Regions from separate parts of the Superficieibacter sp. genome, predicted to be linked through region 1. Evidence: predicted binding sites of a transcription regulator. Region 1 holds the regulator's gene; the other holds the start of a gene.
What was found. Region 1 encodes Fur, which represses iron uptake genes when iron is present. Its sites were predicted from a motif close to ATAATAATGAGAACNACTATCAA; they were not measured.
Positions count from the first base shown of each region.

Region 2: gpmA (2,3-diphosphoglycerate-dependent phosphoglycerate mutase) is a predicted target of Fur. The motif match lies at 2,080-2,102, and genes of this name have one in related genera.

Region 1 is NZ_DAMAPU010000004.1:55,060-59,273, forward strand. Features, by position in the region: gene ybfF (esterase) at 3-773, shown strand; gene ybfE (LexA regulated protein) at 904-1,197, shown strand; gene fldA (flavodoxin FldA) at 1,348-1,878, shown strand; gene fur (ferric iron uptake transcriptional regulator) at 2,168-2,620, shown strand; gene chiP (chitoporin ChiP) at 2,669-4,075, opposite strand.
Region 2 is NZ_DAMAPU010000012.1:4,100-8,313, forward strand. Features, by position in the region: gene aroG (3-deoxy-7-phosphoheptulonate synthase AroG) at 196-1,248, shown strand; gene gpmA (2,3-diphosphoglycerate-dependent phosphoglycerate mutase) at 1,303-2,055, opposite strand; gene galM (galactose-1-epimerase) at 2,260-3,300, opposite strand; gene galK (galactokinase) at 3,294-4,214, opposite strand, start outside.

The DNA.
Region 1 (4,214 bases):
CCATGAAATTAAACACTCGCACGCTATCTGCACAAAATTCGACTACCTCTTCACCGGTGGTTCTGGTTCACGGCCTGTTTGGTAGCCTGGATAATCTCGGCATTCTCGCCCGCGATCTGGTGAGCGACTATGACGTCGTTCAGGTCGATATGCGCAACCACGGCCTTTCCCCGCGTTCGCCTGAAATGAACTATCCGGCGATGGCGCAAGATCTGCTTGATACGCTCGACGACTTATCTATTGATAAAGCCACCTTTATTGGTCACTCGATGGGCGGCAAAGCGGTAATGGCGCTGACCGCGCTGGCAAAAGATCGCATTGACGGCCTGGTGGCGCTGGATATCGCCCCGGTCAATTATGCGGTCCGCCGCCATGATGAAATCTTTGCCGCCATTAACGCCGTCACCGCTGCCGCCAGCACCACGCGCCAGCAGGCCGCGACGGTCATGCGCGACATTATTGCTGAAGAAGGCGTGATCCAGTTTTTACTGAAATCGTTCGTTGACGGCGAATGGCGCTTTAACGTGCCGGTACTGTGGGAGCAATATCCACATATCGTCGGCTGGGAAACGGTTCCGGCGTGGGATCGCCCGGCGCTGTTCGTTCCCGGCGGTAATTCGCCATACGTCACCGCTGAATACCGCGATGCGCTGCTGGCGCAATTCCCGCAGGCCAAAGCGCACGTCATTGCCGGAGCCGGTCATTGGGTGCACGCTGAAAAACCGGACGCGGTGCTGCGGGCCATCCGCCGCTATCTGAACGAGCAGCAGTGATTAAAAATCCAACGTCCGTACGCCAGATTGCTTGCGGACGTTGGCGTGCCTGCTGCACTGATGTATGATGGCGCGCTACTCAACCGGGCAAAGGCCCGGCTGCTCGTTTCCCCCGAAGTCACTCTGAATCATGGCAAAAGAACAAACGGACCGTACGACAATAGATCTGTTCGCGAATGAGCGTCGCCCGGGAAGACCCAAAACCAGTCCCCTCTCGCGTGACGAACAGTTGCGCATCAATAAGCGTAATCAGCTTAAGCGTGACAAAGTGCGCGGCCTGAAGCGGGTTGAGTTAAAACTTAACGCCGATGCCGTGGATGCGCTGAACGAACTGGCGGAAGCCCGTGAAATCAGCCGCAGTGAACTGATCGAAGAAATGTTGCTCCTTCAGCTTGCGCATCTGCGCGGGCAGGATATTGTCTGAAAAGTCGTCCAGAATCCCCTTTCATGTAGCAGAGAGTGCAGTCGGACGCGATTGCTATTTCCGGGTACTTCTCTGTTCTGCTATGATTGCCTTTATCCGTGTGCAATCCGCCACCACCATATCAATAAGTATCAAGAGGTTATTTCACTCATGGCAATCACAGGCATCTTTTTCGGCAGCGATACAGGCAACACTGAAAATATCGCGAAGATGATTCAAAAGCAGTTGGGTAAGGACGTTGCCGATGTGCATGACATTGCCAAAAGCAGCAAAGAAGACCTTGCCGGTTACGACATTCTGCTGCTGGGCATCCCGACCTGGTACTATGGTGAAGCACAGTGTGACTGGGATGACTTCTTCCCGACGCTGGAAGAGGTAGACTTCAACGGTAAGCTGGTAGCGCTGTTTGGTTGCGGCGATCAGGAAGACTACGCGGAATACTTCTGCGACGCGTTAGGCACCATCCGCGATATCATCGAACCGCGCGGCGCGACCATCGTCGGTCACTGGCCGACCGCTGGCTACCATTTTGAAGCATCGAAAGGTCTTGTCGATGACGACCACTTTGTGGGCCTGGCGATTGACGAAGACCGCCAGCCAGAACTGACTGCTGAACGCGTAGAGCAGTGGGTAAAACAGATTTCTGAAGAATTGCACCTGAAAGACATCATCAACGCCTGATGATTAAAGGCGCAGCGGCGGCTGCGCCTTGTTAATAGTTTTAAGCAATCAAAATAATTGCTACATTTTTTTAACTTTTCAGTACATACCTGTACAATAGCCACTGATTTAACGAGGTCAGTGCGCCACTTTGCAGGCCGTGCCTCGTTTTAAACGCTAACTTTGTCTGATACTTGCAGTTTTCAATCAGGCATCGCAGTTCTATAATGAGAGGCGTTACGACAGTTGCACTCTCTGTAAATACTTCCTTGCCAGGAAGTGAATCTTATAGCAACAGGACAGATTCCGCATGACTGACAACAATACCGCATTAAAGAAGGCAGGCCTGAAAGTCACGCTTCCCCGGTTAAAAATTCTGGAAGTGCTTCAGGAGCCTGACAACCATCACGTCAGTGCGGAAGATTTATACAAACGCCTCATTGACATGGGCGAAGAGATTGGCCTGGCCACCGTCTACCGGGTACTGAACCAGTTTGACGATGCCGGCATTGTGACTCGCCATAATTTCGAAGGCGGCAAATCCGTTTTTGAACTGACCCAGCAGCATCACCACGATCACCTGATCTGCCTCGACTGCGGCAAGGTTATCGAATTCAGCGATGATTCTATTGAATCCCGCCAGCGTGAGATTGCTTCGAAACACGGCATCCGTCTTACCAACCACAGCCTTTACCTGTACGGGCACTGTGCGGAAGGCGACTGTCGGGAAGATGACAACGCTCACGACGGCGTAAGCAAATAAACAAAAAACCAGCCATCCGGCTGGTTTTTTTATCATCACATCTGACGGTCAGAAGATGGTAAACGGGGCGATGACCATAAATTTGACGTCGCGCTCATCCTGGAAGATGTTGCCGTAGCCGCCGGAATAGCTCGGAATGTCAGAATGGTTGTCATACTCGGTAAAGTGCAGTTTGAACATCGTGCCTTTTGCCCGACCGTCCTGAAGGGTATAGACCGCATCCAGGCTGTACGAAGACTCTTCGATGCTTCTGTCTTTATCGTAGTAAGCGTCGGGGTTGCTCTGCCAGGTGGACGGTTTAGCATCCCAGGCATAGACATAAGACGCGCCTACCGCGAAGCCTGGCAGATCCCAGTTTTTCAGATCGTACATCGCGCCGAAGAACACCGCTTTTTCATCGTTGGCGTTAAAGTCAGAGCGGTTATCCCACCAGATATCAAGGCGACCGTTGGAAGACGCGTAAGTCGGCGTCATACGTTGCAGGAAGTAGCCCTGCTGACCGTCCGCTTTCACCCAGGTGCCTTCCAGACGTAAATCCACCACTTCCGCCACTTTATAACCGAAGGTCAGCGCCTGAAGCCACGCCGTGCCATCATAGAGATCGTTAATGGTATGGTCATCGGCTTTATCGCGCGTGCCGTAGAACTGATAGCTGGTGGTAAACGGATTGCCGCCCAGATCGATTTTATAGCTGGCTTTGGCAAAATACTGATCGATGTACCCTTCCGCCTGACCAAAGGCCGCTTCCAGCACAAAATTATTTTTGAAATCGTATTTTGCGCCCAGGGAGTGCAGGTAATCGACGTTGGTCTTCTGGTCGTTCTGGTAGAATTTGTCCATCTCCAGATGCCACGGCGATTTGTACTCGTTGGTCCACATATACGAGAAGCTCAGCGCGCCGGTTTCGCCGTAGTCAAAGTTTGCCCCCGCTTCTGCCCCCTGATAGGTGCCGGGCATAAAGCTCCAGTGTGGAGCCAGCAGCGTCTGACCGGTTGGCTGAATATAACCCGCCCGCGCCCAGGCCGGACCGTATTTGAATTTTGCCGCCGCTTTATACAGGCTTATCCCGCTTTTATCGCCAGACCAATTTTCGTCATAGGCTTTATTACTTTTAGAGAACGCTATTTCGTTCGGGTGAGCGCTGTCTCCGTTTTCGGCCATTTCAATGGCGGTAAAAGCGGCAACATCAACGCCGAACATATCGGCGATATAACCGGACTGGAAATCAAGATTGGCGTTCCAGGTGGAGTGCGAAAGGTTGGTTTTATATTTGTCTTCGTCGGTGACGTCTTTACGATCACGCTCACGTTGCCAGTAGTAGATCCCGCCAGTTAAGGTGGAATCGTCAATAAACCCTTCAGCTCTGGCCTGCGATGCGGCCATAAAACCAGACATTGCGGTGACACCGGCAATAGCCAGCGCCAGCGTACTACGTTTGCCACTGAACGTACGCATAAGTTCATCCTCTTTGACTTTAAAAACGCCGACTAACGCGGCGATAAAAAAATAAAATTACAAGGCAGCACGCTAAAAGTGGGCGGACTGATGGCATAAAGAGTATTTTTCGCGACGCGAATTATCAACACTTTTAGAA
Region 2 (4,214 bases), on a different contig from region 1:
AAATAAAATCAAACACAGTAGTTACATTTAAAAAGTGTAGATTAGATCTCGTTTAGCGCTACTTTCTGGCGTTTTTTTAATTAATTCCAGGAATATTCTGCCCGAAGTGTAAAAGCCCGTTTACAGTTCTGGGCTGAAGAGATAGATTGAAAGGATTGCATTCACACTTATAAGTATGGCACGACTGGAAAGAAAATGAATTATCAGAATGACGATTTACGTATTAAAGAAATTAACGAATTATTACCCCCGGTAGCGCTTCTTGAAAAATTCCCGGCCACCGAAAACGCAGCGAACACCGTCGCCCACGCCCGTAAAGCGATTCACAAAATCCTCAAAGGGAATGACGATCGCCTGCTGGTGGTCATTGGCCCATGCTCTATTCACGATCCGTCAGCGGCGAAAGAATATGCATCCCGCCTGCTGGCCCTGCGCGACGAGCTGAAGGGCGAACTGGAAATTGTTATGCGCGTCTATTTTGAAAAACCGCGCACCACCGTCGGCTGGAAGGGGCTGATTAACGATCCGCATATGGACAACAGCTTCCAGATCAACGACGGCCTGCGTATTGCGCGTAAGCTGCTGCTGGACATTAACGACAGCGGACTGCCAGCAGCGGGTGAATTCCTCGATATGATCACTCCACAATATCTGGCTGACCTCATGAGCTGGGGAGCGATTGGCGCACGCACCACGGAATCTCAGGTTCATCGCGAACTGGCCTCCGGTCTTTCCTGCCCGGTCGGTTTCAAAAACGGCACCGACGGCACCATCAAAGTGGCTATCGACGCCATCAATGCCGCCGGTGCGCCGCACTGTTTCCTTTCCGTGACCAAATGGGGTCACTCGGCGATTGTGAACACCAGCGGTAACGGCGACTGCCACATCATCCTGCGCGGTGGCAAAGCGCCGAACTACAGCGCACAGCATGTGGCGGAAGTAAAAGAGGGGTTGACCAAAGCGGGTCTGCCTCATCAGGTGATGATTGACTTCAGCCATGCTAACTCCAGCAAGCAGTTTAAAAAGCAGATGGACGTCGGCGCGGACGTTTGCCAGCAGGTGGCGAACGGCGAAAAAGCGATTATCGGCGTGATGATTGAAAGCCACCTGGTGGAAGGCAATCAGAGCCTGGAGAGCGGCGAACCGCTGGCTTACGGCAAAAGCATTACCGATGCCTGCATTGGCTGGGATGATACCGACGCTCTGCTGCGTCAGCTGGCGAATGCAGTTAACGCGCGTCGCGGCTAATAAAAAACCGGATGCCGTCAGGCATCCGGTTTATTTCGTTTCTCAGAACGTCAATTACTTCGCTTTACCCTGGTTAGCGACCGCTGCGGCTTTCGCGGCGATTTCGTCTGCGTTACCCAGATAGTAGTGCTTAATTGGTTTGAAGTTTTCGTCGAACTCATATACCAGCGGTACGCCGGTCGGGATGTTCAGTTCGAGGATCTCATCTTCACCCATGTTATCCAGATATTTTACCAGTGCGCGCAGGGAGTTACCGTGAGCGGCGATGATCACACGCTCACCGCTTTTCAGGCGCGGCAGAATGGTGTCGTTCCAGTAAGGGATCACGCGATCAATGGTCAGCGCCAGGCTTTCGGTCAGCGGCAGTTCCTGCTCGGTCAGCTTCGCGTAACGCGGATCGTGGCCCGGAAAACGCTCGTCTTCTTTGGTTAACGCGGGCGGCGTCACCGCAAAACCGCGACGCCACTGTTTCACCTGCTCGTCACCGTATTTTTCAGCAGTTTCAGCTTTGTTCAGACCCTGCAACGCGCCGTAGTGACGCTCGTTCAGCTTCCAGGATTTCTCTACCGGCAGCCACGCCTGATCCAGTCCATCGAGGATATTCCACAGGGTGTGGATCGCGCGCTTCAGCACGGAGGTGTAAGCAAAGTCAAAGCTATAGCCTTCATCTTTCAGCAGCTTACCCGCTGCTTTGGCTTCAGTGACGCCCTTCTCCGACAGATCAACGTCGTACCAGCCGGTAAAGCGGTTTTCGTTGTTCCACTGGCTTTCACCGTGACGAACCAGAACCAGTTTAGTTACAGCCATACACTTACTCCTCAAGCTCATTGAATGATAATAATTCTCATTATATTGCCGTGACTAAGCCGGCGGCAATGCTTAACCCTAACCATAGCGAAAATAGTGGGCGAGTGTAAGATGCTTGTGAATTTGCAGTTATTATTTTGTCTTTAAATGGCGCTAATTTCAGCAAAATGGATAAAAAAAGCCCTCTTTTCAGAGGGCTGGTTATCAGGCCGGAATAAACTGATATGCCGTTACGCTGATATATTCATCGCCTGGACGCAGAACGCAGTCAGGCTGCGGCCATTCCGGGTGGTTCGGGCTGTCCGGCAGAAACTCGCTTTCCAGCGCCAGACCCTGCCACGCCTCGTAGCTTCCCGGCTCGCGGGACGGGGTGCCTTTCAGGAAGTTGCCGGAATAGAACTGGAGTGCCGGGGCAGTGGTATAAACTGCCATCTGCAACCGCTCATCGTCAGACCACAGGTGCGCCGCTTCACGCCTGACGTCGCCTTGCGTCTGGAGCAGGAACGCGTGATCGTACCCCTGCACCTTTTTCTGATCGTCGTCGCTTAAGAAATCATCGGCGATGCGCTTCGCGGTGCGGAAATCAAAGCTGGTTCCGGCTACCGCTTTCAGACCGCTACGCGGAATACCGCCTTCATCTACCGGCAAATACTCATCGGCCAGAATGTGCAGTTTGTGGTTGCGCACGTCAGACCGCTCCCCGTTAAGGTTGAAATAGACGTGGTTAGTCATATTCACCGGGCAGGGGGCATCGACGGTGGCACGGTATTCAATGGTGATGCGGTTATCGTCGGTCAGCGTGTAGCGCGCGGTGGCCTTCAGATTGCCGGGGAAACCCTGATCGCCATCGGCAGAGTCCAGTGAGAAAACCACTTCGCGATCGCTCTGACTTTGATAGGTCCAGCGGCGTTTGTCGAAACCTTCCGGCCCGCCGTGGAGCTGGTTAACGCCCTGGCTCGGCACAACGTTAATTTCTTTGCCATCCAGTTCGAAACGGCTGTCGGCGATGCGGTTCGCATAGCGGCCCACCGACGCGCCGAAATAGGCTTCATGCTGCGGGTACTGTTCCGGCCCGGCACAGCCGAGGATGGCTTCGCGCACGGTGCCATCGGAAAGCGGTACGCGCACGGAGAGCAACGTGGCACCCCAGTCCATCAGGGTGACAACCAGCCCCGCGCCGTTGCGCAGGGTGATCAAACGAAATGGCAGCCCATCCGGGGCGCTGGCGGGTGTATTTCTTAACACTGACCTGCTCCTTGTGACGGTTTACAGACGTAGAAGGTTTCTTTAATACCGGTCTTCGCTTCATACTGCTCCGCGACCGCTTTTTGCACGCGATCGACCAGCGCTTCCGGCATCAGCGCGACGATACACCCGCCGAAGCCGCCGCCGGTCATCCGCACACCGCCTTTATCACCGATTTCTGCTTTCACAATCTCGACCAGAGTGTCGATTTGCGGCACGGTGATTTCAAAGTCGTCGCGCATCGACGCGTGCGATTCGGCCATCAACTGGCCCATGCGTTGCAGATCGCCTTTCTCCAGCGCTTCTGCGGCTTCCACCGTGCGGATATTTTCCGTCAGCACGTGACGGACGCGTTTGGCAACCACCGGATCAAGCTCGTTCGCCACGGTATTAAACTCGTCCAGCTTAACATCGCGCAGGGCAGGCTGCTGGAAGAAACGCGCGCCGGTCTCACACTGCTCGCGGCGGGTGTTGTATTCGCTGCCCACCAGGGTGCGTTTAAAGTTACTGTTGATAATCACTACCGCCACGCCTACCGGCATGGAAACGGCTTTGGTGCCGAGGGTGCGACAGTCAATCAGCAGGGCATGATCTTTCTTGCCCAGCGCGGAGATCAACTGGTCCATAATCCCGCAGTTGCAGCCCACGAACTGGTTTTCGGCTTCCTGGCCGTTAAGGGCGATCTGCGCGCCGTCCAGCGGCAGATGGTAAAGCTGCTGAAACACGGTGCCGACCGCCACTTCCAGCGATGCCGACGAGCTTAAGCCTGCGCCCTGCGGCACATTGCCGCTGATCACCAGATCCGCGCCGCCAAAACTGGCATTACGCTGCTGGAGGTGTTTAACCACCCCGCGCACATAGTTTGACCACTGCTGAGTGTCATGCGCCACAATCGCCTCATCCAGCGAAAACTC